3 regions of the Streptomyces sp. NRRL F-5755 genome follow, and region 1 is predicted to be linked to each of the others. Evidence: riboswitches for the same ligand, from Rfam matches in the RefSeq annotation. Region 1 holds a riboswitch; each other region holds the start of a gene.
The links. A riboswitch is a leader RNA that binds a small molecule or an ion and turns the genes downstream of it on or off. The one in region 1 is predicted to bind thiamine pyrophosphate.

Region 1 (10,767 bases):
CGGGCGCGTACGCGGTGGGCTGGCGCTTCGGCAAGCACAAGCTCGCGCCGCGCATCAGCCCCGGCAAGACCCGCGAGGGGCTGTTCGGCGCCGTGCTGTTCGCCATGGTCGCGGGCGCGCTGAGCATGGAGCTGATCATCGAGAACGGGGCCTGGTGGCAGGGCCTGCTGCTGGGCATCGCGGTCGCCGCCAGCGCGACGCTCGGCGACCTCGGCGAGTCCATGATCAAGCGGGACCTCGGCATCAAGGACATGGGCACGCTGCTGCCCGGCCACGGCGGCATCATGGACCGCCTGGACTCCCTCCTGCCGACTGCCCCGATCGTCTGGCTGCTGTACGTCATCTTCGTCGGCTCCGGCTGACCAGCGGTTTCCCGTACGTACGAGGGGGCCCGCCACATCGAGTGGCGGGCCTTTTCGTACGCCTGGACGGGCCCCGATCCGCGTCGGCGATCGTCACTTCGTACGTCTGCGACACTGGAAGAACCATGCCTAAGCCCGGAGAACTCACTTTCGTCGCGCCGCGCGGGGCCAAGAAGCCCCCGCGGCACCTTGCTGATCTCACCCCCGCCGAGCGGCGCGAAGCCGTGGCCGCGGCCGGTGAGAAGCCGTTCCGCGCCAAGCAGCTGTCGCAGCACTACTTCGCGCGGTACGCGCACGACCCGGCGGAGTGGACCGACATCCCGGCCGCGGCGCGCGAGAAGCTGGCGGCGGAGCTGCTGCCCGAGCTGATGAGTGTGGTGCGCCACATCTCCTGTGACGACGACACCACGCGCAAGACGCTGTGGAGGCTGCACGACGGCACCCTCGTGGAGTCCGTGCTGATGCGCTACCCAGACCGGGTCACGATGTGCATCTCGTCGCAGGCCGGGTGCGGCATGAACTGCCCGTTCTGCGCGACGGGGCAGGCGGGGCTGGACCGGAACCTGTCCACCGCCGAGATTGTTCACCAGATCGTCGACGGCATGCGGGCGCTGCGTGACGGCGAGGTTCCGGGTGGTCCGGCCCGGCTGTCCAACATCGTCTTCATGGGCATGGGTGAGCCGCTGGCGAACTACAAGCGGGTCGTGGGGGCGATCCGCCGGCTGACCGACCCCGAGCCCGACGGCGTGGGGCTGTCCCAGCGCGGCATCACGGTCTCCACGGTCGGCCTGGTCCCGGCGATGCTGCGGTTCGCGGACGAAGGTCTCAAGTGCCGGCTCGCGGTGTCGCTGCACGCCCCCGACGACGAGCTGCGCGACACGCTCGTGCCGGTCAACACGCGCTGGAAGGTGCGTGAGGTGCTGGACGCGGCCTGGGAGTACGCCGAGAAGTCCAGCCGCCGCATCTCGATCGAGTACGCCCTGATTCGGGACATCAACGACCAGGCGTGGCGTGGCGACCTGCTGGGCCGCCTGCTCAAGGGCAAGCGCGTCCACGTGAACCTGATCCCGCTGAACCCGACCCCCGGCTCGAAGTGGACCGCCTCGCGCCCCGAGGACGAGAAGGCGTTCGTCGAGGCCATCGCCGCGCACGGCGTGCCGGTGACCGTTCGCGACACGCGCGGGCAGGAGATCGACGGCGCCTGCGGGCAGCTCGCCGCCGCGGAGCGCTGAACGCCCGCTGGTACTGTGTGATCGAACAAATGCACATTCCGACAGGGGAGCGCCACAGCGCTGAGAGTGCGGCAGTGTCACGGACCGAGCGTCACGGACACCGAGTGCCGCAGACCCTTGAACCTCGCCCGGGTCATTCCGGGTAGGAAGTTCGGTCGTCACTCATGCTGTTGCGCCCCACCCGGCCTTCGTCCGACGAAGCGCCGGGTGGGGCCGCGTCTCTTCCTGGCCAGCCAGGAGGAAAACCAGTGAGCACCACCAGAAGGACCACCGTCGTCGCGCTGGCCGTCGTGGCCGGCCTGACGGCGCTCGCCGCCTGCGGCTCGGGCGGCGGCGGGAAGAGCGCGGATTCCAAGACGGTCACGCTCGTCAGCCACGACTCCTTCAACGCCTCCAAGTCCGTACTGGAGGAGTTCACGAAGCAGACCGGCTACAAGGTCAACGTGCTCAAGGGCGGGGACGCGGGCAAGACCGTCAACCAGGCGATCCTGTCGAAGGACAACCCCCAGGGCGACGTGTTCTTCGGCATCGACAACACGCTGCTGTCGCGAGGGCTGAAGGCGGGGATCTTCAGCCCGTACCAGGCCAAGGGGCTGGAGAGCGTCCCCGAGGAGCTTCAGCTCGACAAGGCGGAGCACCGGGTGACGCCCGTGGACTACGGCGACACCTGCGTCAACTACGACCGCGCCTACTTCGCCGAGCACAAGATTGCGCCGCCCCGGACCTTCGACGACCTGCTCAAGCCCGAGTACAAGGGTCTGCTGGTCACCGAGAACTCCGCCACGTCGTCGCCCGGGCTGGCCTTCCAGCTCGGCACCATCGCCAAGTACGGAGAGTCCGGCTGGCAGGACTACTGGAAGAAGCTCAAGGCCAACGGCGTGGAGGTCGTGGACGGCTGGGAGCAGGCGTACAACGAGCGCTTCTCGGGTTCGGCGGCAGGCAAGGGCAAGGGTGACAAGCCCCTGGTGGTCTCGTACGCCTCCAGCCCGCCCGTCGAGGTGCTCGGCAAGAAGCCCGAGCCCAAGGAGGCGCCGACTGGCGTCGCGACCGGCACCTGCTTCCGGCAGACCGAGTTCGCGGGGCTGCTGAAGGGTGCCGGGAACGAGAAGGGCGGCAAGGCGCTGCTGGACTTCCTGCTGAGCAAGAAGTTCCAGGAGGACGTGCCGCTCCAGATGTTCGTCAACCCGGCGCGTACCGACGCCAAGGTGCCGGAGCTGTTCACCAAGTACGGCGAGAAGATCGACAAGCCGGGGACGGTGGCCCCGGAGGCGATCACCGAGAACCGCGAAAAATGGATCAAGCAGTGGTCCTCGCTCGTCCTGAAGTGACCGGCCGCGCGGGGCGGGCGCGCACGTCGCGGCGTACGGCCTCGCGGCTGGCGTTGATGGCCCTGCCGCTCGCCTTCTTCGCGCTCTTCTTCGCTTATCCCGTCGTCGCGATCGTCGGACGGGGGCTGAAGGACGGCGGACAGTGGCAGCTAGGCCGGGCCGGGGAGGTGCTCTCCGACCCGGACGTGCTGCACGTCCTGTGGTTCACCGTCTGGCAGGCGGCGGCCTCGACCGGGCTCACGCTCCTGATCGCGCTCCCCGGCGCGTATGTCTTCGCGCGCTTCGAGTTCCCCGGAAAGAAGCTGCTGCGGTCCGTTGTCGCGGTGCCGTTCGTCCTGCCGACGGTGGTCGTCGGTTCGGCGTTCCTGGCTCTGGTCGGGCGTGGTGGGGTGCTGGACGACCTGTGGGGCGTACGGCTGGACACCTCGGTATGGGCGATCCTGCTGGCGCACGTGTTCTTCAACTACGCCGTGGTCGTACGCACGGTGGCCGGACTCTGGAGCCAGCTCGACCCGCGGCAGGAGGAAGCGGCCCGGGTGCTGGGGGCCTCTCGCTGGCAGGCATGGCGCCGGGTGACGCTGCCCGCCCTCGCGCCGGCCGTCGCGGCCGCCGCGCTGATGGTCTTCCTCTTCACCTTCACCTCCTTCGGGGTGGTGCAGATTTTGGGCGGGCCGGCGTTCTCCACCCTCGAAGTGGAGATCTACCGGCAGACCGCCGACTTCCTGGACCTCCCCACGGCCGCCGGCCTCACGCTGCTGCAGTCCGCCGCCGTACTGGCCCTGCTGGCCCTGCACGCCTGGACCGTACGGCGGCGGGAGGCCACCCTCACACTGGTCGCCCCCGCGCAGACGGCACGGCGCCCCCGGGGCATGGGGCAGTGGGCGCTGCTGTGGGGCACGCTCGCCGTGATCACGCTGCTGTTGGTGGTGCCCCTGGCCGTACTGATCGAGCGGTCCTTCGCCGGGCCGGACGGCTACGGGCTCACGTTCTACCGGACGCTGCAGTCCGCCGCCTCCATGGACAGCACCTTCGCCGTCGCCCCGCTGAACGCCCTGTGGAACTCGCTCGCCTACGGGGCTGCCGCCACGCTGATCGCCCTGGTGGTGGGAGGCCTGGCGGCGGCCGCGCTGACGAGGCGGGGCGGCAGGCTGGTGCGGGGATTCGACGCGCTCCTGATGCTGCCCCTTGGCGTCTCCGCCGTGACCGTGGGTTTCGGCTTTCTGATCACTCTCGACAAGCCGCCGCTCGATCTGCGGTCGTCCTGGTGGCTGGTACCGCTGGCACAGGCGCTAGTCGGGGTGCCCTTCGTCGTACGCACCATGCTGCCCGTGCTGCGCGCGGTGGACGAGCGGCTGCGGGAGGCCGCGGCGGTGCTCGGGGCCTCGCCGTGGCGGGTGTGGCGCGAGGTCGACCTGCCGCTGGTGCGGCGGGCGCTGCTGATCGCCGCGGGCTTCGCCTTCGCCGTGTCGCTGGGCGAGTTCGGCGCGACGGTCTTCATCGCCCGGCCGGACAACCCGACCCTGCCGGTCGCCGTGGCGCGGCTGCTGGGGCGCGCCGGGGAACTCAACTACGGGCAGGCGATGGCCCTGTCGACGATCTTGATGGTGGTGTGCGCGGGCGCTCTGCTGACGCTGGAGCGCGTCCGCACCGATCAGGCCGGAGAGTTTTAGATGGCGGAACACGCTGACACGGTGGCGGACAAGGCACTGCTGCGCCTGGAAGATGTCACCGTTCGCTTCCGGGACGGGCAGCCACCGGCCCTGGACGCGGTGGACCTGAGCGTCGCCGCGCAGGAGATCGTCTGTGTGCTGGGGCCCAGCGGCAGTGGCAAGTCCACCCTGCTGCGGGTCGTGGCGGGCCTGCAGACCGCCGACGCGGGACGGGTGTTCCTGGAAGGCCGCGACCAGTCGGGTGTCCCCACGCACCGGCGTGGCGTCGGGCTGATGTTCCAGGACCATCAGCTCTTCCCACAGCGAGATGTCGGCGGCAACGTGGCCTTCGGCCTGCGTATGCACGGGGCGTCCCGCGCCGTGCAGGACCGTACGGTGACCGAACTCCTGGACCTCGTCGGCCTGCCGGGCGCCCAGCGGCGCGCCGTGGCGGCCCTCTCAGGCGGCGAACAGCAGCGCGTGGCGCTGGCCCGCGCCCTTGCGCCCCGGCCCCGGCTGCTGATGCTGGACGAGCCCCTCGGCCAGCTCGACCGCGGCCTGCGCGAGCGCCTGGTCGTGGAGCTCCGGCGAGTCTTCGGCGAGTTGGGTACGACCGTGCTGGCCGTGACGCACGACCAGGGTGAGGCGTTCGCGCTGGCCGACCGGGTGGTGATCATGCAGGAGGGCCGCATCGCGCAGAGCGGCACACCGCTGGAGGTCTGGCAGCGCCCCGCCACCGAGTTCGTCGCCCGCTTCCTCGGCTTCGACAACGTGGTGACGGCGACCGTACGGGGCGAGGCGGCCGACACACCGTGGGGCAAGCTCCCTGTCCCGGAGGGGACGCCGGACGGGGTGTGCCGCCTGCTCGTACGTCCGGCCGGCGTACGGCTCACGAGCGCCACGCAGGGCCTGCCCTGCACCGTTACGGCCCGCACCTTCCGCGGCACCCACGTCACACTTCTTCTCCAGCCCGGAGACGGCCCGCAACTGGAGGCGGCATGCGCGCTGCGCGACGCCCCGGAGGACGGGGAGACGGTGGGCGTCGCGTTCCTTGCCGGGGATGTCGTGGTTCTGGAGCGCTGAGGGGCGTCCCTACGAGGAACTGGCGTGGGGCGCTCGCCATGGGGCGCCCCGCCCGGTCGTCCGCCCCGGTGTCAGCTTCCGGTGGCCGCTCTGTCCGGTGCCCGCCTGCCGTCCTCGGTCGCTGCCCCTGCCCCAGTCGCGTGCGCGGGGGCCGTCGAACCGTCGTCCGGCGCCGTACCCGTGGCTTCGGCGCCGCCCTCCGGCTCGCCGAACCAAGCGACCGCGACGGCGCCGGCCACCGCGACGACGAACCCGAGTATGGCCATCCAGGCGAAGCCCGGACGGGAGGAGTCGCCGAGCCACAGCACCCCGAGGATGCCGGGCACCACCGTCTCGCCCACCACCAGTGCCGCCGTGGCGCCGTTGACCGAACCGATCTGGAGGGCCACCGTGTGCAGGTACATGCCGCCGACACCGGCGACGAGGATGGCGTAGAGCGCCGGGTCGGCCAGCAGCGTGGGCAGGTGGAACGGGTCGATGCCGTTCAGTACGCGTACGCCGACGCCGAGCGCGCCGAAGCCCAGGCCGGACAGCAGGCCGGCGAGGATCGCGGCGCGGCTGCCGAGCAGCCGGACGATCAGCGTGCCGCCGCCGATCACCAGGACCGAGGCGACCAGCAGCCACCAGTGGGTGGCCGTCGAGGCGTCACCGCCGCCCTCCGGGCCCGCGGCGGTGGCCAGCAGGACCAGCGCCGAGCAGACCACGCCGATGGAGACCCACTCGCGCGCGTTCAGCCGGATGCCGAGCAGTTTGATGCTGAGCACGGCGGTGATCACGAGGTTGGCGCTGATGACGGTCTGCGAGAGGAACAGCGGCAGCAGCCGGGCGGCCAGCGCGCCGAGCCCGAACCCTATGAAGTCCAGCACCGTGCCGACCATGAACTCCCACGTCACGGCGGCTTTGGCGGTGGACGAGAGGCTGGGGCCGCCGTGCTGGGTGAGGCCGGTCGTGGACGCGGCGGCCGCTTCCCGACGCGCGGACTTGCGCGATCCCACCGCTTGCAGGACCGACCCCGTGCCGTAGCAGGCCGAGGCCGCTACCGCCGTCAGAAGACCGATGAGCACCAAGAACTCCGTTCACGCACTGCCTGGATTTACCAGTTCATTACCTGTTAGGCAGACGTGGATTCGGGGGCGGGAGTTGCCTCGGGCGCGCCATCAGATGGCGCGGGGCTGATCGCACGCCGCGCCGTCCACGAGGGCGGCCAGCGCGTCCGGCGCCTCGTCCACCGAGTCGACCAGAGCGATCTTCGCGGACATGCGGCGCTCGGCGGCGAGGGCCCGCAGCAGCGGCCAGGCGGGCAGCTTCTCGGTCCAGTGGGTGCGGTCGACGAGGACCATGGGGGTCGGTTCGCCCCGCGATCCGTAGTAGTTCGGGGTGGCGTTGTCGAAGATCTCCTGTACGGTCCCCGCCGCGCCGGGCAGGAAGACGACTCCGGCGTTGGAGCGCGCCAGGAGGCCGTCCTCGCGGACCACGTTGACGAAGTACTTGGCGATGCGGGCCGCGAAGGCGTTCGGCGGCTCGTGGCCGTAGAACCAGGTGGGGATGCCGACCGAATCGCCGCCGTCCGGCCAGCGTTCGCGCACCTCGAAGGCGGCCCGCGCCCAGTCGGTCACCGAAGGGGCGAAGTGCGGCACCTTGGCGAGGAGGGCCAGGCTCTCGTCGAGCATGGCGTCGTCGAAGGGTGCGGCGTACGCGCCGAGGTTCGCGGCCTCCATGGCGCCCGGGCCGCCGCCTGTGGCCACCGTCAGGCCCGCGCGGGCGAGCCGCCGCCCGAGCCGGGCCGCGCCTTCGTACGCACCGGACCCGCGTTCCAGCGCGTGCCCGCCCATGACCCCGACGACGCGGGCGCCCGCGAGGTGCTCGTCCAGGGCGTCCGAGATGGCGTCGTCGTGGATGCTGCGCAGCATCGAGGCGAAGACGTCGCCGTCCGACATGGTGCGCTGGTACCAGTCGTAGGCCAGCGCGTCGGGCGTGGCGGGGTAACCGGCGTCGGTGGCGAGGGACTCGAAGAGTTCGCCGGGCGAGTAGAGGCGTCCGCGGTACGGGTCGAAGGGCAGGTCCGGTATCGGCGGGAAGACCAGGGCGCCGCCTGCCCGGACGCTCGCGGCGGCCGCCGGCTCCATGCGGCAGCCGAGGAAGACGGCCTCGGAGGCCGGCGTGCCGAGCAGCGCGGTGGTGCGGCCGGTCAGGTCGACGGACTGGACGCGGTAGCCGGAAAGGGTGCCCGTCTCCAGTACGCGGTCGAATTCGGCGAGCGTCTCGATCTCGCGGTCGCCGCCGTGGCGTTGCGACCGCTCGATGGGGCGGTGGGGCGCGGGGGACTCCGGGTTCGGCTGCACGGTCGTCATCGTAGGCGGGCGGTGCGTGGGGCCGGGCGGGGGCCGGTGGAGTGCGGCTCAGTGGAGCAGAGGAAGCGCGGCCAGTTCCGCGATGGCCCAGGTCAAAGGGCCGAGGACGACGAGGAGGGCCAGGACGCGCAGGACGGAGGCGCGGAAGAGGACGGAGCGCGGGGTGCCGAGACGGCGGAGCGCGGCGGTGGTGTGGGTACGGGCCCAGCGGGCTTCGAGAGCCGCCGTCAAGGCGCTGGCCGTGACGCAGGCCAGGACGAGGGCCGCGCCCAGACCGGTGAGCGGACCGAACGGGCGGGTGGGGGCCGCTTCGTACACCTTCACCGCCGCGTACGCGCCGGAGGCGACGGCGCAGAGTACGCCAAGGGGGCGGCCGATGCGCCGGGACTCCTCCTGGAGGACGCGGCCGGCGAGCAGGCGGACGGCCCCCGGGCGGCCGGCGGCCAGGAGACGGCCGGACAGCCGCGCCAGGCCGGGGCCGGCCAGGACGAGGCCGAGGGTGGACAGCGCCCAGCCCGCCAGAACGCCCGGCGGGCTGCCGATGAGGCGTCCGGGCAACGGGAGGAGCGTGTCGGCGTCGGCAGGGCCGCGGCTGACGTACGTCTCCAGGGCGAGCCCGGCCGCCGTCAGCGCCATGCCCCAGGGGAGCGCGGCGGGCACGGCGGAGGCGGTGCTGCTGGTGCCCATGGCGGTCAGGGGCTCGCCGGCACCGGCACCGGCGCCGGTGGAAGCTCCCGTACGGCGTCCGGCGCCACGGGCGTTCCTGCGCGGGCGCAGGACGACCGCGGTGGCGGTGGCCGCCGTCACCGGTACGACGGCGAGGAGCATCAGCGCACCGGCGAGCGGAAAGGAGTGGCCCGCGCCGAGGAGCTGGGTGGCGGAGTCGGCGGCGGTCGCGCCGCCGAAGTCGCCGCGCACCATGAGGAAGGCGAGCAGCGCGACGAAGCTGCCCAGCACGCACGACACGGCCGTGGAGGTGGCGGCGATCATCGTCAGCCGTACGGGGCCCAGTCCGGCGGCGGACATGCCCCGTTGGAGGCGGGAGGCGGGGTCCGTACGGGCCGCGGACACCGCGAGCTGGATGGTGGCCGCGACCGGGACGGCGCACCACAGGAGGCGTACGAACGAGTCGGCGGCCGTCGCTGGGTGGGCCGCGGCGTGGCCGAGCGCGGCCAGCAGCAGGAAGCCGGTGCCGCCGGACGCGGCGGCGACGAGCAGGCGGCGCAGCAGGACGAGGGGATGGGCCCCACGGGCTAGACGGAGAGCGAGCACTCTGCCCTGCTTTCCTTGTCGGGGACGGGGGCCTTGGCGCCGGTACGGCGGCCGTCGAGGAGTGCCACGGTACGGTCCGCGAGGGTGCCGGCCTCGGGTTCGTGGGTGGCGAGGACGACCGTGATCTCGTGCGAGCGGGCGGCCGTGGTGATGGTGCGCAGGACCTGCGCGGCGTCCGCACGGTGCAGGGGCGCCGTGGGCTCGTCGGCGAACAGGACCTGCGGCGCGCAGGCCAGGGCGCGGGCGATGGCGATGCGCTGGCGCTGCGACTGGTCGAGCCGGCCCGGGCGTTGGCGGGCGCACATGCCCACGTCCAGACGCTCCAGCCACTCGCACGCGGTCTGCTTGGCGGTGCGGTGGCCGGTCCCGCGCAGGAGCAGGGGGAGGGCGGCGTTCTCCCAGGCGGTCAGTTCGGGGACGAGGTGGGGTTCGGTGTCCACCCAGCCGAAGCGGTCCAGGCGCAGCCGTTCCCGGCCGGCCGGTGAGAGCGTGTGCACTGGTGAACTGTTGAACCAGATTTCGCCGCTGTCCGGAGCAAGTTGGCCGGAAAGACACCGCAGGAGGGTCGTCTTGCCGCAGCCGCGGGGCCCCGTGACGGCGAGGATCTCGCCCTCGCGGACACCGACGGAGACCCCCGTCAGCGCGGGGGAGCCGGCGTATGTGTGGTGCAGGCCGCGCGCCCAGAGAACGTCGTTGTCAGGTGGGGCCACCATCTGCGCACCTCATGCTCGTCGCGTCCGATCGTTCCCCCGACCGGGTGAACGACCATGGAGGGTATCGGTCACTGGCACGGTAAGGAGTGGCGACCCTCGGTATTCGGCGCTCGGCGCGCACCACGGCCCAGGTTCACTCAAATGGAGGCTTATATGAAGAATCTGGGTGGAGGAGCGGAGAGGAAGGGCTGAAGGGGGGAGCGCGGGGCCGGGAGGGGGCGCGGCCACGGGCTGCGGGGCGGGCCGCGCCCACCTGGCAGGCGCGCAAGCCCGTACGCCCACGAACCCGCTCGCTCCACGGGCGGGCGCGCGAGTCGAGGCAGCCGCTCGCGCGGCTGGTGGGGGTACGGGGCTACGGGGCCCACGCCGGTACTGCGAGCGGGGCGCACGGGGCCGCACCCCCGGACGCTCCTCACCTCACGAAGTACGCCTCACAGCTTGCCCCATGCCTCCTGCAGTGTGCCCCGCAGTATCTGCTCGATCTCGTCGAAGACCGGCTGGTCGGCGATGAGCGGCGGGGCGAGCTGGATCACCGGGTCGCCGCGGTCGTCGGCGCGGCAGTAGAGGCCGTTGTCGTACAGGGCCTTGGAGAGGAAGCCGTACAGGACGCGCTCGGTCTCTTCCTCGTTGAAGGACTCCTTGGTGGTCTTGTCCTTGACGAGTTCGATGCCGTAGAAGAAGCCGTTGCCGCGGACGTCGCCGACGATGGGCAGGTCGTGGAGCTTCTTCAGAGTGGAGAAGAAAGCTTCTTCCTTGTCCAGTACGTGCTGATTGAGG
Region 2 (10,767 bases), on a different contig from region 1:
TCGCCGAACGGGCCGGCCCCGATGTGCCCCGAGCCGATGTTCTCGTGGCGGTCCTTGTGGGCGCCGACGACGTCCTTGGAGTCGTTGGCGTGGATCAGTTTCAGCCGTCCCTCGCCGACCGTGTCGACCAGCTCGTCCAGCAGTGCCTTCGTCCCGCCGGGCGCCGCCATGTCGTGCCCGGCCGCGAAGGCGTGGCAGGTGTCCAGGCAGACGCCCAGCTTCGGGTGCCGGTCCAGCGCGTCGAAGTACGGGCCCAGGTCCTCGGCCAGCGCGCACAGCGACGCGCCCTGCCCCGCCGTCGGCTCCAGCAGCAGCCACGGGTCGTCGTCGTGCGTCAGCTCGTCCAGCAGCGGGCGCACCCGCTCGCGCACCTGCGCCAGCGCCTCCGCGCGCGGCCGTCCGCCGGTCGCCGAGCCGGTGTGCACCACCACGCCCAGCGCGCCGATCGCCCGGCCGCGCAGCAGCGAGTGGCGCAGCGAGACCACGGACTTCTCGACGGTCCCGTCGTTGTGCGAGCCGAAGTTGATGAGGTAGGGCGCGTGCACATACGCCGGCATCGCCTCCCGCTCGCACGCTTCCCGGAACGCCTCGTCCTGCTGCGGGACACCGGCCGGAGTGGCCCAGCCGCGCGGGTTGGCGACGAAGACCTGCACGGCTTCGCCGCCGATGTCACGGGCGTACGGGATGCCGACCTTGGCCAGGCCGCCGGCCACCGGCACATGGCTGCCGACCGGATTGCGCTCACGGGCGTGCTGCGGGGAGGGGGAAGTGCTCACCCGTCAAGGGTGCCAGGCGCACGGCGCCCGCCCGGCGCGCGGGCGGGCGTCCTTGCTCACAGTGGGCGCGCGGTGCGGCCGTACCCGCGGGGACACACGCCGCGCGCCCGCGCTCAGAGCGCGCTCTCCAGCCGGATGGTGATCTTGCTGCCCTTGGCCGCCTGCTCGCCGCCCGCGACCGACTGGCTCTCGACCTTGTCCCGCGGGAACAGGAACGGCTTCTTGACCTCGACCTCGAAGCCCGCGCCGGTCAGCGCCCGCTTGGCCTCGTCGGTGCTCTTGCCCGTCACGTCCGGGACGGCGACCATCTCCGGGCCCGAGGAGAGCGTGAGCGTGACGGTGTCACCCTTGCCCTGCTTGCTGCCCTGGCCGGGCGACTGCCGGGCCACCTTGCCCGCCTCGTGCGGCGAGTGCGCCGTACCGTCCGCGATCTTCACATCGAAGCCCGCGCCGCGCAGCGTGGCCTCGGCGTCCGCCCGGTCCCGGCCGGTCACGTCCGGCACGTCCACCGCGGTGCCGCGGCTGACGGTCAGCGCGACGGCGGTGTCCGGGCGGCGCTTGCTGCCCGCCGCCGGGTCGGTGCCGATCACCGAGCCCTTGGCGACCTCGTCGGAGAACTCCTTGCGCACCGTGCCGACGGTCAGCCCCAGGTCACGCAGCTTGCGCTTGGCGTCCGCGACCGGCGTGCCCGCCAGCTCCGGCACCTGGACGATCTCCGGGCCCTTGGACAGGGTGATGGTGACCGTGCCCGTACCGCGGATGCGCTTGCCGTTCTCCGGGGTGGTGGCCATGACATGACCGCGCTCGACGTTCGGGCTGAAGGCGTGCTTCACCTGCACGTCCAGGCCCTCGGCCCGCAGCGTCTTCTCCGCCTTCGCCTGCGTCATGTCCAGGACGGCCGGGACGGTGGTGAACTGGCCGGAGTTGATGTACCAGACGCCCGCGCCCACCCCGAGGACCAGCAGCACCGCCGCCACGATGGAGACGGCCTTGCGCCGGGCCCGCAGCAGCCCGGCCACCGCCCCGGACCGGGACGGGGCGGCCGGCCGCAGCCGGGTGGTCGGCTCGGCCGCCGAAGCCGGTTCCGTCTGCGGCAGCTCCAGCCTGCTGGTGCGGTTCAGCGGTTCCCCGCCCGGCTGCGGCTCTTCCAGCGGCAGCGGCGGCTGTACGGCGACGGCCCGCGGCAGCACGCTCGTACGGTCCTCGGAGCCCGCGGCGGAACCGCCCTCCGGCGCCTCCTTGGCCTGCGGCGGCACCGCGTCCAGCTGCGCGTCGGTCAGGTCGGTGCGGACCGTGCGGGCCTGCGCGAGCAGCGTCACCGCGTCCTGCGGACGCAGCTCGGGGCGGCGCGCGGTGGCCGCCGCGACCAGGTCGTCGAGCTGCGGCGCCAGCTCCGGCGCGTACGTGGACGGCGGCGGCACATCCTCGTGCAGGTGCTGGTAGAGGACCTGCGCCGCGCTGCCGCCCGAGTGCGGCTTGCCGCCGGTCAGCATCTCGAAGAGCACCACACCGCAGGCGTACACGTCCGCCGGCGGCCCCGCGCTGCCGTCCTCGATCTGCTCGGGCGCCAGGTAGGAGACGGTGCCCAGGACGGAGCCGGTCGAGGCGGTGGTGTGGGTGCCCACGGTCCGTACGAGCCCGAAGTCGGCGACCTTGACCCGGCCGTCGTCGCCGATCAGCACGTTCTCCGGCTTCATGTCGCGGTGCACCAGCCCGGCCCGGTGGGCGGCGCCCAGCGCGGCCAGCATCGGTTCCAGGATGTCCAGCGCGGCGCGCGGCTGGAGGGCGCCGCGCTCCCGCAGCACGTCGCGCAGCGTGCAGCCCGCGACGTACTCCATGGCCAGGTAGACATACGTTCCGTCGGTGCCCTGGTCGTACACGCCGACGACATTGGGGTGGTCGAGGCGGGCCACGGACTTCGCCTCGCGGATGAAGCGGTCGACGAACGCGGCGTCGGCCGCCAGCGACGGGTGCATCACCTTCAGGGCGAGCACCCGGTCCAGCCGGGTGTCCATGGCCCGGTAGACCGTGGCCATGCCGCCGGCGGCGATGCGCGCCTGCACCTGGTACCGGCCGTCGAGCAGCTGTCCGACCAGCGGGTCCTGAAGGGTCGTATCCACGGCAGAGGAGTCTACGAGCCGCCGCGGTGATGGCCCACGCCCCGCCCGCGACCAGCGCCTTTCTGCGACCGAACGGTGACAGGCGGGTGCCGCGGGCCGGGGCGGGACGCGCCGGATGTCCGTTTCGCCGGGCGCGGGCGGCAGTCGTAAGCCATCGGCCGTACGGGGTGCCGCCCGCCGCGCCTCAGAAGGCGGGCCGCTCCGGGTCCAGCACGGCGACGCCCTCGGTGGGCGAGGAGGCTTCCGCGTAGTGGCGGCGCGGGATGCGGCCCGCCCGGTACGCCAGGCGGCCGGCCTCGACCGCGTGCCGCATCGCCTCCGCCATCAGGACGGGCTCCTGCGCGCGGGTCACCGCGGTCGCCAGCATCACCCCGGCACAGCCCAGCTCCATGGCGAGCGCCGCGTCCGAGGCGGTGCCCGCGCCCGCGTCCAGGATCACCGGGACCCCGGCCCGCTCGGTGATCAGCTGGAAGTTGTGCGGGTTGCGGATGCCCAGACCGGAGCCGATGGGGGCGCCCAGCGGCATGATCGCCGCGCAGCCCACGTCCTCCAGCTTGCGGGCGAGCACCGGGTCGTCGTTGGTGTACGGCAGGACGGTGAAGCCGTCGTCCACCAGGGTCTCGGCGGCGTCCAGCAGCTCGATGGGGTCGGGCAGCAGCGTGCGCTCGTCGGCGACCACCTCGACCTTGATCCAGTCGGTGCCCAGCGCCTCGCGGGCCAGCCGCGCGGTCAGCACCGCCTCGCCGGCGGTGAAGCAGCCGGCGGTGTTCGGCAGGACGCGGATGCCGTGCCGCTGGAGCACGGACAGCACCGAGCCCTGCACGGTCGGATCCAGGCGGCGCATGGCGACCGTCGTCAGCTCCGTACCGGAGGCGAGCAGCGCCCGCTCCAGGATGTCCAGGCTGGGCGCCCCGCCCGTCCCCATGATCAGACGGGAGTCGAAGGTGGTGTCGGCGATGGTGAAGAGATCGTCGGCCATGTCCGCGGATCAGCCTCCCTGGACTGCGGTGAGAACTTCGACGCGGTCGCCGTCGCCGAGCGGGGTGGCGGGCCACTGGCCGCGCGGCACCACCGTCTCGTTGACGGCGGCGGCCACGCCGCTGGAGGCCGAGGTGAGCCCGGCGACGAGCCGGTCCAGGGTGAGCCCGCCGGGGACCTCGCGGGGCTCGCCGTTCACGGAGACGCTGATGGACGTGCTGACGGTCATGCGGGCTGCTCCTGAGGGGCGGGTGCGGGCATGGGCGCGGCGCCCGGCCGGGCACCGTACGGCTGCGTCGTGAAGCGGTCCGGGGCGAACGGCAGGGCCTCCTCCGGCAGCGGGCCGCCGGTCAGCGCCGCCGCCAGCACGTCGCCGGTGACGGGCGTCAGCAGCACCCCGTTGCGGTGGTGGCCGGTGGCCAGAAGCAGGCCGGGCAGCGCGGTCGGGCCGAGCAGCGGCGCGTTGTCGGGCGAGCCGGGGCGCAGCCCGGCGCGGGTCTCGACCAGCGGCAGTTCGGTGATGCCGGGCACCAGTTCGTGGGCGTCCCGCAGCAGTTCGTAGACCCCGCCCGCGGTGACGGTGGTGTCCCAGCCGAGTTCTTCGGTGGTGGCGCCGACGACCAGCTCGCCGTCCTCGCGCGGTACGAGGTAGAGCGGGCCGCCGCGCACCACGGCCCGTACGGTGCGGGACAGAAACGGTACGCCGCCGGGCAGCCCCTCGGGCATGCGCAGCCGCAGCACCTGGCCCTTGACCGGCCGGACCGGCGGCAGCACCTCCTCGGGGACGCCCGCCAGCCGCCCGCTGCGGCTGCCCGCGGCGAGCACGACCTGCCCGGCCGCGATCCGGCTCCCGTCGGCCAGCTCCGCGCCGGTGGCCCGGCCCCGCTCGACGGTCAGCCGCTCGGCGGTGGTGCGGTGGAAGGCGACCCCGGCCCGCTCGCAGGCGGCGAGCAGCGCGGCGGCCAGCCGGCGCGGATCGATCTGGTGGTCCCCGTCCACGCGCAGCCCGCCGCGCACGCCCGGCGCGAGCATCGGCTCCAGGCGCCGGCACTCACGCCCGCTCAGCCACTCGGAGTCCAGTCCGCTGCGGCGCTGGAGGGCGTGCAGATCGCGCAGATAGGCGCGGTCGTCGGCGTCGAGCGCGACGGCCAGCGTGCCGCACCGGCGGTAGCCGAGGTCCCGGCCGCTCGCCTCGGCCAGCTCCGCGGCGAAGTCCGGATAGCGGCGGGCGGAGGCGAGGTTGAGGCCGAGCAGCGTCTGCTCGCCGTAGTGCAGTTCGGTGACGGCGGCCAGCATGCCGGCCGCGACCTGGGCGGCGCCGCCGCCGGGCGCCGGGTCGGCGACGGCGGTGCGCAGCCCGCGCTGGGCCGCCCGCCAGGCCGTGACCAGGCCGATGATGCCGCCGCCGATGACGAGGACGTCCGGGGACGCCGGTACCTCAGGGGACGTCGGTACCGAGGTGGGCTCCGAGGTCCGTACGGACGGCTGTGCAGGTGGATGCATGGGCGTCCAGCCCCTCCCTTCGCCGGCATGACCCGGATCAGGTTCGTACGGTCGGAGGCCGCAGCAGCCTCCCTCTCAGCCCGGTGCGTCCGGGCTCCCGCGAGTGCGTTCCCCGCAACCCTAGTACGGGCCGCCGACGCGCCGTAAGGGAACACCGGGGGCGGGGAACGGGGTGTGAACACGGGGCGTCGCGCGGCCACCTGAGGGTGACCGGCCGTGACGTTGTGTCATAGATCTCGTTGCGCGGAGCTCGGGGTCGCGCGACACGCCGTCCTAGAGTGATCGGGTGACCGAGCAGACGCAGCCCCAGGACCCCGCCCGCGCGCGCCAGGGCGGCGAACCCGCCGAGCGCGCCGCCGAACGCGCCCGGCGCGTCGTCATCGTCGGCGCCGGCCTGGCCGGTGTACAGACCGCCGTCGCCCTGCGCGAACAGGGCTGGCGCGGGGTGATCACGGTGCTCGGCGACGAGCCGCACCGGCCGTACGACCGCCCGCCGCTGTCCAAGGCCGTGCTGCTCGGCAAGGCCGACGGCTCGACCTTCGACGTGGACTTCGAGGCGCTCGGCATCGACCTGCTCCTGGGCCGGCACGCCACCGGACTCGCGCCCGCCTCGAAGGTGGTCGAGACCGATGCCGGACCGGTCGAGTACGACCATCTGGTGATCGCGACCGGTGCCGAACCGGTCACCCTGCCCGGCTGCGACGGCCTGCCGGACGTCCATGTGCTGCGCACCATCGACGATGCCGAGCGGCTGCGGCCGGTGCTGGCCGAGCAGCGCCAGGTCGTGGTGGTCGGCGCGGGCTGGATCGGCGCCGAGTTCACCACCGCGGCGCGCGAGGCGGGCTGCCGGGTCACCGTCGTCGAGGCCGCCGACCGGCCGCTGGCCGGGGCGCTGCCCGCCGAGGTCGCCGCCCCGATGGCGGCCTGGTACGAGGACAGCGGCGCCCAGCTGCGCACCAACGCCCGGGTCGCCGCCCTCACCGAGGGCACGGTCACGCTCGCCGACGGCGCGACGCTCGCCGCCGACGCGGTCGTGGTCGGCATCGGCGCCCGGCCCGCGACCGCCTGGCTGGCCGGCTCCGGCGTCGAACTGTCGCCCGAGGACCGCTCCGTACTGGCCGACGAGCGGCTGCGCACCTCGCTGCCCGACGTGTACGCGGTCGGCGACTGCGCCTCCTTCCCGTCCGCCCGCTACGGCAGCCGCCTGCTCGTCCACCACTGGGACAACGCCCTCCAGGGCCCGCGCACGGTCGCCGCCACCCTCGTCCGCGGCGAGGCCGAGGGCCCGGTGTACGACCCGGTCCCGTACTTCTGGTCCGAGCAGTTCGGCCGCTTCGTGCAGTACGCCGGGCACCACACCGGCGCCGACGAGACGGTCTGGCGCGGCGACCCGGAGAGCGCGGCCTGGTCGGTGATCTGGCTGCGCGACGGCGTGCTCGTCGCGCTGCTGGCGGTGGGCCGGCCGCGCGACCTGGCGCAGGGCCGCAAGCTCATCGAGCGGGGCGCGGCGCTGGACCGGCAGCTGGCCGCCGACGCGTCCGTACCGCTGAAGTCGGCGGCCGTCTGAGGCCCGGCGACGGGCCCGGGCAGGGGTCTCGTACGGGTGCCTGCCTGCACCGATGGCGATGCCCCGCTACCGGCTGTCAGTGGGAGGTGGCAGGCTTGTCCCGTGACCGAGATTGACGCAAAGATCGATGGACTCGTTCCCGCCTGGCTCACCCTCCCCGACATCGCCGAGATGATCGGCGTCGAGGTGACGCGTGTGCGGCAGCTGGTGAAGGAGGGCCAGCTGATCGCGGTGCGCCGTGGCGAGAACCGTGCCCTTCATGTGCCGGCCGACTTCATCAAGGACGGCAAGGTCGTCAAGGGACTCGTCGGGACGCTCACGCTCCTGCGGGACGACGGCTTCGCCGACGAGGAGATGCTGGAGTGGCTCTTCACCCCCGACGAGACACTGCCCGGCACCCCCGCCCAGGCCCTGCGTGAGAATCGCGGTACGGAGGTGAAGCGCCGAGCCCAGGCGCTCGCCGTCTAGCAGCGCCTGACCGGGCCGCGGGCACGTCCGCGGCCGTTCGCCGTCGCTGCCGCACCCGCGGCCGCGACCGTTTCGCACCACGAGGGCGTACGGGCCGGAAGGCCCGGCCCGTACGCCGCAGACCTGGGGGGACCCGCCCGATGACCACCGCACGCGACGCCCTGTCCGACGCCCGGCTCTACCTGTGCACGGACGCCCGCAGGCGCCAGGGCGACCTGCCGCAGTTCCTGGACGCGGTGCTCGGCTCGGGTGTGGACATCGTGCAGCTGCGCGACAAGGGCATGGAGGCCGGCGAGGAGCTGGACCACCTGGAGGTCTTCGCGGACGCCTGCCGCCGGCACGGCAAGCTGCTGGCCGTCAACGACCGCGCCGACGTCGCGCACGCCATCGGCTCGGACGTGCTGCACCTGGGGCAGGGCGACCTGCCGGTGCCCGCCGCCCGCGCGATCCTCGGCGACGACGTCCTGATCGGCCGGTCCACCCACGCCGAGGCGGAGGTGGACGCCGCGCTGGCCCAGCCCGGCGTGGACTACTTCTGCACCGGTCCGTGCTGGCCCACCCCGACCAAGCCCGGCCGCCCCGCCCCCGGGCTCGGCCTCGTCCGGTACGCCGCCGCGCGGCGCCCCGAGCGCCCCTGGTTCGCGATCGGCGGCATCGACGCGGACAACCTGGACGAGGTGCTGGCGGCGGGCGCCCGCGGGGTCGTCGTCGTACGGGCGATCACCGAGGCCGAGGACCCCGGAGCCGCTGCCGCCGCCCTGGCGAAGCGGGTGCGCGCCCACGGAGCATGAGCCGTTCGGGGCGCTCCGCCTGGACGTGAGATGGCCGCCCGGTGTCCAAGGCGTGGACCGGAATGCGGCTATCCGGGCATTTCGTCGGAGCTGGTTGGTGTGCGCTGCACCCGTGGATAATCTGCACGTATGGCCCTTGGCACAGCTTCCACCAGGACTGATCGCGCGCGGACCGTGCGCGACCTGCTCGCTTCCGGCAAGCAGTCGTATTCGTTCGAGTTCGCCGCCCCGAAGACGGAGAAGGGCGAGCGGACGCTGTGGAACGCCATCCGCCGCATCGAGGCCGTCTCGCCGACCTTCGTCTCGGTGACCTACGGCGCGGGCGGCACCTCCCGCGAGGGCACCGTGCGCGCCACCGAGCGGATCGCCACCGACACCACCCTCACCCCGGTCGCCCACCTGACCGCCGTCAACCACTCGCTGGCCGAGCTGCGCAACATCATCGGGCAGTACGCCGACGCCGGCATCCGCAACATGCTCGCGCTGCGCGGCGACCCGCCCGGCGACCCGATGGGCGACTGGGTCCAGCACCCCGAAGGCGTGCTGTACGCCGCCGAACTGGTCCGGCTGATCAAGGAGTCCGGCGACTTCTGCGTCGGCGTGGCCGCCTTCCCGGAGATGCACCCCCGCTCGACGGACTGGGACACCGACGTACGGCACTTCGTCGACAAGTGCCGGGCCGGCGCGGACTTCGCCATCACCCAGATGTTCTTCTACGCCGAGGACTATCTGCGGCTGCGCGACCGGGTCGCCGCCGCGGGTTGCGAGACGCCCATCATCCCGGAGATCATGCCGGTCACCAACGTCCGCCAGATCGAACGGTTCGCCCAGCTCAGCAACGCGGCCTTCCCGCCCGAGCTCGCCGAGCGCATCCTCGCCGTCAAGGACGACCCGGCGGCTGTACGCTCCATTGGCATCGAGTACGCGACACAGCTGTGCGCGCGCCTGATGGCCGAGGGAAGTCCCGGGTTGCACTTCATTACCCTGAACCACTCCACGGCGACGCTGGAAATCTACGAGAACCTGGGGCTGCACCAGCAGTCCTGACGGCGGTTTGCCGCACCACGCCGGCTGTGGAGCGGCGGAAGAGGGGCGTATATGGGCTTGGTGGTCCTGTACATCGCATTTGCCTGTGTCGCGCTCTGGCTCCTCGGCGAAGTGCTGCTCCAGTACAAGGCCCGGCTGCGGTGGCGGCTGCTGGCCTTCACCGGCTTCCTCGGCGTGGTCGTCGGTGTCGTCATTCCGTCGGTGATCGTCATAGCGGTGGGCGCCATCGCCTTCGCCGTCGGGCAGACCTACGTCACGCTCTCCTTCCGCAGCGGCTTCTCCGAGGGCTGGGCGCTGCGCGGCAAGCGGGGCGACAGCGGCAAGCGCGGGGAGAGCGGCAAGCGCGCTGACAACCGGCGGCGCCGGGCCCGGGGCGGCGGCCGGGCCGCGGCCGCCGGTCCGACGCTCCAGGTCTCCGACCTGGAAGCCGTCCCGGCCATGGAGGGCGCGGGCGCCGGGGGAGCGGATGCCGCCCCGGCCGCGTACGACGGCACGGATCCCTTCGCCCCGCAGGACGGCTTCCCGGCCCGGACGGGAGCCCACGACGGCTACGCCGGCACCGACCCCACCGAGGTCTACGCGCCCCAGCCGATCCCCGAGGACACCGGCCAGTACGGCATATACAGCTCCGACGCGCGCCCGCAGCAGCCCGGCTATGCCGCGTACGACGGCTACCAGGACTACGGCCAGGGCGGCTACGGCTACGACGGTGGTTACGGGGGCGCCGCCGCCCAGGGCGGGCAGGACGCCTACACCGACCACTACAGCGCTTACGGCACCGGCCAGGACCAGAGCCAGGCCCACCAGCCCCACGCCCAGGGGTCGGGCCAGCAGGCGCCCTACTCCGATCCGTACCTCGGCTCGCAGCAGTACGCCGGGCAGTACGACCCGTACGAGCAGCCCGACGCCTTCGGGGGCTCGCCGGGCTACCCGGGGCAGCAGTACACCGGCGTGCAGGACCCGCAGTCCTCGTACGGCGAGACGCCGCCCGGCGGGGTGTGGGTCCCCCAGCAGCGCGGCAACGAGCCCGCCCCCGAGCAGCCGTACCCGCCCTACCAGCCCCCGCAGAACCAGGGCTTCGACGGGCAGCAGTACCGCTACTGAGCGGGCGGCGGCAGCGCCGGCGAGCGGGCGGGCGCGCTCCGGGTCACTGGGAGCCGCGCCAGTCGTCCCCGTTCACGATCAGGCCCGCGACGAGAGCGCCGGACATCCCGGCATGTGCCAGCCCGCCGCCCGGGTGCGTCCAGCCGCCGACCGCGTACAGCCCGGGTATGCGGGTGCGGTTGGCGGGGCGCAGGAAGCGGCCCCCGGCACCGGCCAGCGCCGGGCCCGGCACCGACTCGCCTTCGGCGGGCGGCAGCACGGCCCGCCACAGCACCCGCTCCCGCAGCCCGGGTATCGCCGCTTCGGCGGCCTCGATCAGCCGGTCGGCGGCGGCCGCCAGCGCGGCCGTCTCCTCAACTGCCGTCTCGTGCGCGTCACTTCGGGGCTCGGCCGACGCGGCCGGTGCGCCGCTC
Region 3 (7,474 bases), on a different contig from region 1:
GTCGGTCGGGCTCTACGCACTCGACGCGGGCAGCGTCGACCCGCAGCAGCCGCACCAACAGGACGAGGTGTACCTGGTGGTCAGCGGGCGGGCGGCGATCACCGTCGGCATGGAGACGACCTCGGTGGCGCGCGGCAGCGTGGTCTACGTGCCCGCCGGAGTGCCGCACAAGTTCCACCACATCAGCGAGGACCTGCGGGTCATGGTGGTCTTTTCTCCGCCCGAAAGCTGAGGCGGGCCCCCGGGGACCCGTAAGGGACGGTTCAGGGGAGGGCCGGGGACGCGCGGCGTCCGTTCCGCCGTGCCCCGCCCTAGCATCGATGGTGCAGGGGGGAACAGAGCTTCGGGCCCCTCGCCCGCGGCAACGGGCACGCACTACGGATGCGGGACGTTGAACAGGTCCACGGACCGCGGACCGCGTGATCAAGGCATCACATCGGCACAGCGACATACGCGCAGACGACGCAGAAAGCAGGGCAGAGCAATGGCCGGCAAGGGGACGTTCGCAGGACTTCCGTGGTGGGTGACGTGGGTCGTGGTGCCCGTCGTCCTGCTGGTGGTGTTCGGCAGCCTGATCGCCAGCGCGGTCGGGTTCCTGATCGGCCTGCTCTTCAAGGTCCTCATCGCGGTGGCGCTGATCGCCGGTGTCGTCTACCTGGTGCGCAGGCTGACCGGCTCCTCGTCGTCCTCCTCGCGGAGCGAGTGGTGACGGAGGCCGCCGGAACGGCCGGGCGGTACGCCGGGGGCCGGGCCCGGGCCTGAGTCCGCCGGGCGGGGCGTGGCCCCGCTTCCGGTGGGCGGGCCTGTCTCCGTTGCCGCACCGGGCGGTACGTCCGCTCTCCCGTCCCCTCCACCGCCCCAAGCTGTACGCCCCGCTCCTCCTGGGAGCGGGGCGTTTGCCTTTCCGGGCGGGGCCCGCTGCGGTCAGGCGCGTCCTGCCTTGTTTCGCCCCGCCCCCTGCCCGGCCTCCGCGGCCTGGGCAACCTCGCGAACCAATCGCCCTGCTGTCCCCAGCGGCCAAGCTAGAGTGCCGTTCGCAGGCGTCTTCCGGATGGTGACGTTCCGGAAAACAACGTGTCAGGCACGGCTGGACCGGGCGTCGACGACGGGGCCCCTGGGAGACGCGGTCGCAGCGGGAGCGACTCCCGCCGTCGGGGCCGACCCGCGCCCCGGCGTCCCGATCAGGGGGGTTGGCGTTGGCAATGGCGAACGGCGAATCCGTCTCGCACCCGACATTGATCGGCTCGGTCCAGCGGGCGCTGCGTCTGTTGGAGGCGGTGGGCGCGCATCCCGCCGGTGCGCCCGCCAAACAGCTGGCCAGAGAGGCGGGGTTACCGCTTCCCACGACGTACCACCTGCTGCGGACCCTGACGCACGAGGGCTACCTGCGGCGCGAGAACGGGGTGTTCGTCTACGGCGAGGCCGCCGGCACCATCGGGCGGGCGGGCGCCGAGTGCCGTCGCCGTGCCGAGATCGCGGACGCGCTGGCGGTCGCGGGCAAACGGCTCGACGCCGCGGTCTACTTCGCCGTCTACCGGGAGGGCGAGGTGGAGGTGGTGGCCACCACCGATGATCAGCGGCGGCCGCCGGTGGAGGAGTGGGCGGACTTTCGTACGACGGCTCACGCGCACGCGATCGGCCAGTGCCTGCTGGCGCAGCTCGACGAGCAGGCCAGGAAGGACCATTTGGCGCGGTATCCGGTGCAGCCGTTGACGCCGTACTCGGTGCGTTCCGAGGACGACCTGCTGCACCGGCTGGACAGTGTGCGCCGCGCCCAAGTCGCCTATGAACAACAGGAATATGCCTTGGGCACAGTATGCTCGGCGATTCCCATCCAGGTCGGTTCGGCGGCCGCGACCATGGCGATTTCCCTTCCCGCGAGGGACGCTCAGCGGCTACACTGCGTCACCGATCGACTACGCAGAATGGCGGAGGCGACACTCACGACACTCGCCTTCTCTATCAGTATCTGAAAAATCACTCCTTGTGATCCGCTTGCACGTGACCGACGATGGCGTCAATGGGGCCAAGAGGGACGATTCCTGGCCATCTCCGACCAAGTACGGGGCAGAGGTTGATGACCGACACAGTTCAGGCAGAAGTGATCATGAGTTTCCTCGTGTCCGAGGAGCTCGCTTTCCGTATTCCGGTGGAGCTGTTCTTCGATTCCGCGGACCCCTATGCGGTCAGCTTCACCTTCGATCTCCCCGGCGATACGCCCGTGACCTGGGCGTTCAGCCGGGAGCTGCTGCTCGACGGGCTCAGCAAGCCGTCCGGTGAGGGCGATGTGCGCATCGGGCCCGCCTCCTCCGAGCACCTCAGCGATGTCTTCATCGGCCTCCAGGTGGGCGATGAACGCGCGATGTTCCGCGCCGGTGCCCCGCCGCTGGTCGCCTTCCTCGACCGTACGGACCGACTGGTGCCGATCGGGGAGGAAGAGGTGTGCGACACGCTCGACTCGACGTTGGACCGCATTCTTTCGGAGGCGCAGAAGGCGGGATGAACGGCGGCCGGCGGGCCGGGCGGCTCAGCGCGTCGGCGGGCCGTTGCCGGCCGCCCGGCTCCGTGCGCCCATGCGCCCGCGGGCCGTTGCCGGCCGCCTGCCCGGCCGGTTCAGCGCGCGCGCCGCCGCTTGCCGTGCCCACCGCGTACGGACCGCCGGCCCGAGCCGCTCCGCCCCGTACCCACGCCCCCTACGCCCTCGCCCGCCCCCGTAAGACCGGAACCCCGCCCCGCGCCAGGTGTAACGGCACCCCCGGCGCCCCGGTCCGCCGAGACGACCAGCGCGGCCAGCAGCGTGGTCAGCGGTACGGACGCGACCAGCCCGATGCTGCCCACCAGCGTCCGTACGATCTCCTCGGCGACCACCTCGCTCGTGGCGACCGTACCGACACTGCTCTGTGCGATCGAGAACAGCAAAAGCAGCGGCAGCGCGGCGCCCGCGTAGGCGAGCACCAGCGTGTTCACGACGGACGCGATGTGATCACGCCCGATCCGCATCGCCGACGAGTACAGCTTGCGCCAGCCCGCCGACGGGTCCGCCTCCTTCAGCTCCCACACCGCGGCGGTCTGCGTCACGGTCACATCGTCCAGCACGCCCAGCGAACCGATGATGATGCCCGCCAGCAGCAGGCCGCGGATCTCGATGTCCGGGTACAGGCCGTGCACCAGCCCGGTCTGGTCGTCGGTGTTGCCGGTCAGCAGCGCCCACCCGATGAAGAGCGAGCCGAGCAGGCCGATGAGCAGCAGGGAGACGAGCGTGCCCAGGACGGCGACGGACGTACGGGCCGTCAGGCCGTGGCACATGTAGAGGGCGACGAGCATGATCGCGCTGCCTCCGACCACAGCGACCAGCAGGGGATTGGAGCCCTGGAGGATGGCGGGGAGGATGAACAGCGTCAGGACCGCGAAGCTCACGACCAGCGCGACGAGCGCGAGCACGCCGCGCAGCCGTCCGACGACGACCACGGCTGCCGCGAAGATGGCGGCAAGTACCCACATCGGTACGGTCCGGTCCACATCCGTGACCGAATACTGCAGGTCTTTGGGCGCCTTGGGCGCATACGCGACCACGACTCCCTGACCGGCCTTGTAGTGGCGGGTGGCGTCCGGCGTCACGATCGACTCGAACCGCCGTCCGGTGTCCTTGCCGGTCGTCACCTCGATGACCGCCCGCTCGCAGTGCTGGGGCCGCTGGGGGCCCGCGGGCGAGGACGGTTGCTGCTGCGAAGGTTGCTGTTGCTGCTGGGCGTGGACGTCCGCACAGTTCACCTCCTCCACCTTCACCACCTTCGCCTTCTCGGTCGGCTGGTCGAAACCGACACCGGACGGCTTGTGGCCGGGCGCCCCGCCCGGCCACAGCACGACCAGTCCGGCCAGGACCGCGACGGCGAAGGGAATCAGCACGGCGGCGATGACCTTGCGCAGATGACGGGAGACGGGCGCGGCCGGGGCATGGCCGTGGGCATGGCTGTGCCCATGGCCGGAGGCGTGCCGGTGGGCGTGGGCACCGTCCCCGGGCGCGGCCGGTCCGGGGGCGTGAACGCCGTCCCCGGCGGCGCCGGTCCCACGGCCGTCACCCGGCACGGCGTGCCGCGGATCGGTGCCGTGCCCGTGCGGCTGACCTGAAGCGTGGTGGTGCGCGGAGTGCGAGGGCTCGTTGCTGGTCACCGCCCGATCATCGCAAGAACCGGCAGGGCCCCCTGTTCACCGCGCCACACCGGCCGCTACCGTGGTGGCACCTTTGCAATCGCGGGAGCTCGGAGCACCGGGCTGAGAGGGCGCTGAACTCCGTACGGGACGGCCGGCCGACGCCGGGACGCCGCCACGGGAACCGCTGCGTCGACCGCCGAACCTGTTACCGGGTAATGCCGGCGTAGGGAGTGGGTCTTCATGACTCTGCAGGATGCACGCACGCCCGAAAACGGCCGGGGCTCCGCCAAGGAGATCGGCTGGCACAAGGGCTACCTCAGCGGATCGCGGCCCGACCTGCGGGTCCCGGTCCGCCGTGTGCACCTCACCAACGGCAAGGACGTGACGCTCTACGACACGTCCGGACCGTACACCGATCCCCACATCGAAACGGACGTCCGCCGCGGCCTCGCGCCGCTGCGGGAGAACTGGATCATCAGCCGAGGAGACACCGAGGAGTACGCGGGCCGGCCGCCCCGCCCCGAGGACGACGGCCTCAAGCACACCTCGCCGCGCGGCGGCCTGAAGAACCTCGACGCGGTCTTCCCCGGCCGCCCCCGGCAGCCGCGCCGGGGCCGGGGCGGTGCCGCGGTCACCCAGCTCGCGTACGCGCGGCGCGGCGAGATCACGGCGGAGATGGAGTACGTCGCGATCCGCGAGAACGTCTCCCCCGAGTTCGTACGGGACGAGATCGCGGCCGGCCGGGCCGTGCTGCCCGCCAACGTCAACCACCCGGAGATCGAGCCGATGATCATCGGCAAGAACTTCCTGGTGAAGGTCAACGCGAACATCGGCAACTCCGCCGTCACCTCCTCGATCGAGGAGGAGGTGGAGAAGATGACCTGGGCGACCCGCTGGGGCGCCGACACGGTCATGGACCTGTCCACCGGCCGCAACATCCACACCACCCGTGAGTGGGTGCTGCGCAACTCCCCCGTCCCCATCGGCACCGTCCCCCTCTACCAGGCACTGGAGAAGGTGGACGGCAAGGCCGAGGAGCTGACCTGGGAGATCTACAAGGACACCGTCATCGAACAGGCCGAGCAGGGCGTGGACTACATGACCGTCCACGCGGGCGTCCTGCTGCGCTACGTGCCGCTGACGGCCCGCCGCAAGACCGGCATCGTCTCGCGCGGCGGCTCGATCATGGCGGCGTGGTGCCTGGCGCACCACAAGGAGTCGTTCCTCTACACCCACTTCGAGGAACTCTGCGACATCCTCGCCTCCTACGACGTCACCTACTCCCTCGGCGACGGCCTGCGCCCCGGCTCCATCGCGGACGCCAACGACGACGCGCAGTTCGCGGAGCTGCACACGCTCGGCGAGCTGAACTCGATCGCCAAGCGGCACAACGTGCAGACGATGATCGAGGGCCCGGGACACGTCCCGATGCACAAGATCAAGGAGAACGTCGACCTCCAGCAGGAGATCTGCGAAGAGGCCCCGTTCTACACGCTGGGCCCGCTGACCACCGACATCGCGCCCGCCTACGACCACATCACCTCGGGCATCGGCGCGGCGATGATCGCGTGGTGGGGCACCGCGATGCTGTGCTACGTCACGCCCAAGGAGCACCTGGGCCTGCCGGACCGGGACGACGTGAAGACCGGCGTCATCACCTACAAGATCGCGGCCCACGCGGCGGACCTGGCCAAGGGGCACCCGGGCGCCCAGGAATGGGACGACGCCCTGTCCGACGCGCGCTTCGAGTTCCGGTGGGAGGACCAGTTCAACCTGGCCCTCGACCCGGACACGGCCCGCGCCTTCCACGACGAGACGCTGCCGGCGGAGCCGGCGAAGACCGCCCACTTCTGCTCCATGTGCGGCCCGAAGTTCTGCTCCATGAAGATCAGCAGGAGCATCACGGAGCAGTTCGGCGGCGAGGACGGCGCGTCCCCGGAGGAGGTCGAGGCGGGGATGCTGGAGAAGTCGAAGGAGTTCGCGGCGAGCGGGAACAGGGTGTACCTGCCGATGGCGGACTGAGTGACGTACGGGAGGCCCCGCGGGCCCGGGGCCTCCCGTATCCACGTAGGCGCTGACTAGCCTTTACGGGCGAGCAGATGAACCTCACGGAACTGCCGCCGGTCGGTCGGCTGGGGCTCGCGCACCATCCGGGCCACCTCCGCCAACCCGGCCGTGCGCAGCAGCCCGGCGAGGTGATCGGGCCACCACCGGTAGGCCGGCGCGACCGCGTGATCGAAGACCTGCGTCGGGCACGACGCATCCTCGCTCGCCGAGAAGCCGATCAGAAGGTGGCCGCCAGGGGCCAGCACACGGTGGAACTCCGCCAGGATGGCGGGCACTTCCTGCGGCGGAGTGTGAATCATGGACCAACGCGACAGTACGCCGCCCAGGGCTCCGTCGGCGATGTCCAACGCGGCCATCGAGCCCACATCGAACCGCAGGCCCGCATAGTGCTGCCGAGCCAGCTCGATCATCGCGGCAGAAGCATCGACGCCGAACGCCGCCAACCCCAGCTCGCCCAGATAAGCAGTGACATGGCCGGGCCCACACCCCAGATCCGCGACCTGACCGCCCCCGTTCGTGCTCACGACTTCGGCGAAGACGCCCAAGGCCGCGCGAGCCAGAGGGCTTTCACGCAGCGAGTCGCGGAACAATTGCGCGTAGGTGGTGGCGGCGGCGTCGTAGGCGTCGCGGGTTGTGGTGAGGGAATCGTGGTCGGGCATGGGGGTGACAGTACTTTTTTTTGGGGGGTGGGTGGGAGGGGGCGGGGGGCTCGCGAAAGTCTCATGTTCGTTATCCACAGGGAGTGACCTGCGAACTTGCGTAAGACGTCTGGCCCATAGACGGTTCACGCGAGACTGTCGGAGCGGTCTCCACGGTTGTCCACAGGCTGGCGTGAGCCCGGAAGCCTGGACGTCGTGCGACGACGGACAGGCCCGTAGCCGGTCAGCGGCGCAACGTGTACATCGGCGCTCCGTCGGACCCGACCCCGACCTGGCGGAAGCACCCCCGTTTGAGCAGCATCCGCAGCGAGTCGTGTACGCGGTGTTCGGTGAGGCCGGTCCGCTGGGCGATCACCCGCAACGGGTAGCTCGCGACTGCCGAGTTGACGAGCGCGGGGGCCAGGTAGGCCGCTACGGCCCAGATGTCCCCGGTGACGACCAACTGGCCTTCCTTCCAGTCGGCGAGCAGTTCGTCGGCTGTCAAACTGGCCTGCTCACCCGGGGGTTGGGCGCCCGCATCGAGCTTGTCCGCGATGCGGTCCAGCGAGTCGGCGATCCGGCCGAACAACCGCATCTCCTGGCGCCGCAGGTCGGCG

Region 2: it holds a riboswitch for thiamine pyrophosphate, as region 1 does, so the genes downstream of both, thiO (glycine oxidase ThiO) here and ADK86_RS28085 (thiamine ABC transporter substrate-binding protein) in region 1, are expected to answer to the same signal.
Region 3: it holds a riboswitch for thiamine pyrophosphate, as region 1 does, so the genes downstream of both, thiC (phosphomethylpyrimidine synthase ThiC) here and ADK86_RS28085 (thiamine ABC transporter substrate-binding protein) in region 1, are expected to answer to the same signal.

Annotation. Positions count from the first base shown of each region.
Region 1 is NZ_LGCW01000282.1:4,603-15,369, forward strand. It holds gene ADK86_RS28075 (phosphatidate cytidylyltransferase) at 1-362, shown strand, start outside; gene rlmN (23S rRNA (adenine(2503)-C(2))-methyltransferase RlmN) at 488-1,594, shown strand; TPP riboswitch at 1,628-1,761, shown strand; gene ADK86_RS28085 (thiamine ABC transporter substrate-binding protein) at 1,843-2,922, shown strand; gene ADK86_RS28090 (ABC transporter permease) at 2,979-4,592, shown strand; gene ADK86_RS28095 (ABC transporter ATP-binding protein) at 4,593-5,654, shown strand; gene ADK86_RS28100 (hypothetical protein) at 5,726-6,718, opposite strand; gene ADK86_RS28105 (LOG family protein) at 6,812-7,957, opposite strand; gene ADK86_RS28110 (hypothetical protein) at 8,054-9,277, opposite strand; gene ADK86_RS28115 (ABC transporter ATP-binding protein) at 9,259-9,990, opposite strand; gene ADK86_RS28120 (aspartate aminotransferase family protein) at 10,422-10,767, opposite strand, start outside.
Region 2 is NZ_LGCW01000262.1:56,351-67,117, reverse strand. It holds gene ADK86_RS22165 (deoxyribonuclease IV) at 1-776, opposite strand, end outside; gene pknB (Stk1 family PASTA domain-containing Ser/Thr kinase) at 890-2,896, opposite strand; gene ADK86_RS22155 (thiazole synthase) at 3,081-3,875, opposite strand; gene thiS (sulfur carrier protein ThiS) at 3,885-4,103, opposite strand; gene thiO (glycine oxidase ThiO) at 4,100-5,377, opposite strand; TPP riboswitch at 5,375-5,488, opposite strand; gene ADK86_RS22140 (FAD-dependent oxidoreductase) at 5,664-6,944, shown strand; gene ADK86_RS22135 (Rv2175c family DNA-binding protein) at 7,047-7,412, shown strand; gene thiE (thiamine phosphate synthase) at 7,553-8,203, shown strand; gene metF (methylenetetrahydrofolate reductase [NAD(P)H]) at 8,333-9,250, shown strand; gene ADK86_RS22120 (hypothetical protein) at 9,302-10,354, shown strand; gene ADK86_RS22115 (phytoene desaturase family protein) at 10,398-10,767, opposite strand, start outside.
Region 3 is NZ_LGCW01000137.1:78,468-85,941, forward strand. It holds gene ADK86_RS15300 (cupin domain-containing protein) at 1-232, shown strand, start outside; gene ADK86_RS15305 (DUF5326 family protein) at 485-709, shown strand; gene ADK86_RS15310 (IclR family transcriptional regulator) at 1,203-1,973, shown strand; gene ADK86_RS15315 (SsgA family sporulation/cell division regulator) at 2,078-2,503, shown strand; gene ADK86_RS15320 (YibE/F family protein) at 2,614-4,170, opposite strand; TPP riboswitch at 4,242-4,399, shown strand; gene thiC (phosphomethylpyrimidine synthase ThiC) at 4,393-6,174, shown strand; gene ADK86_RS15335 (class I SAM-dependent methyltransferase) at 6,231-6,878, opposite strand; gene ADK86_RS15340 (Bro-N domain-containing protein) at 7,102-7,474, opposite strand, start outside.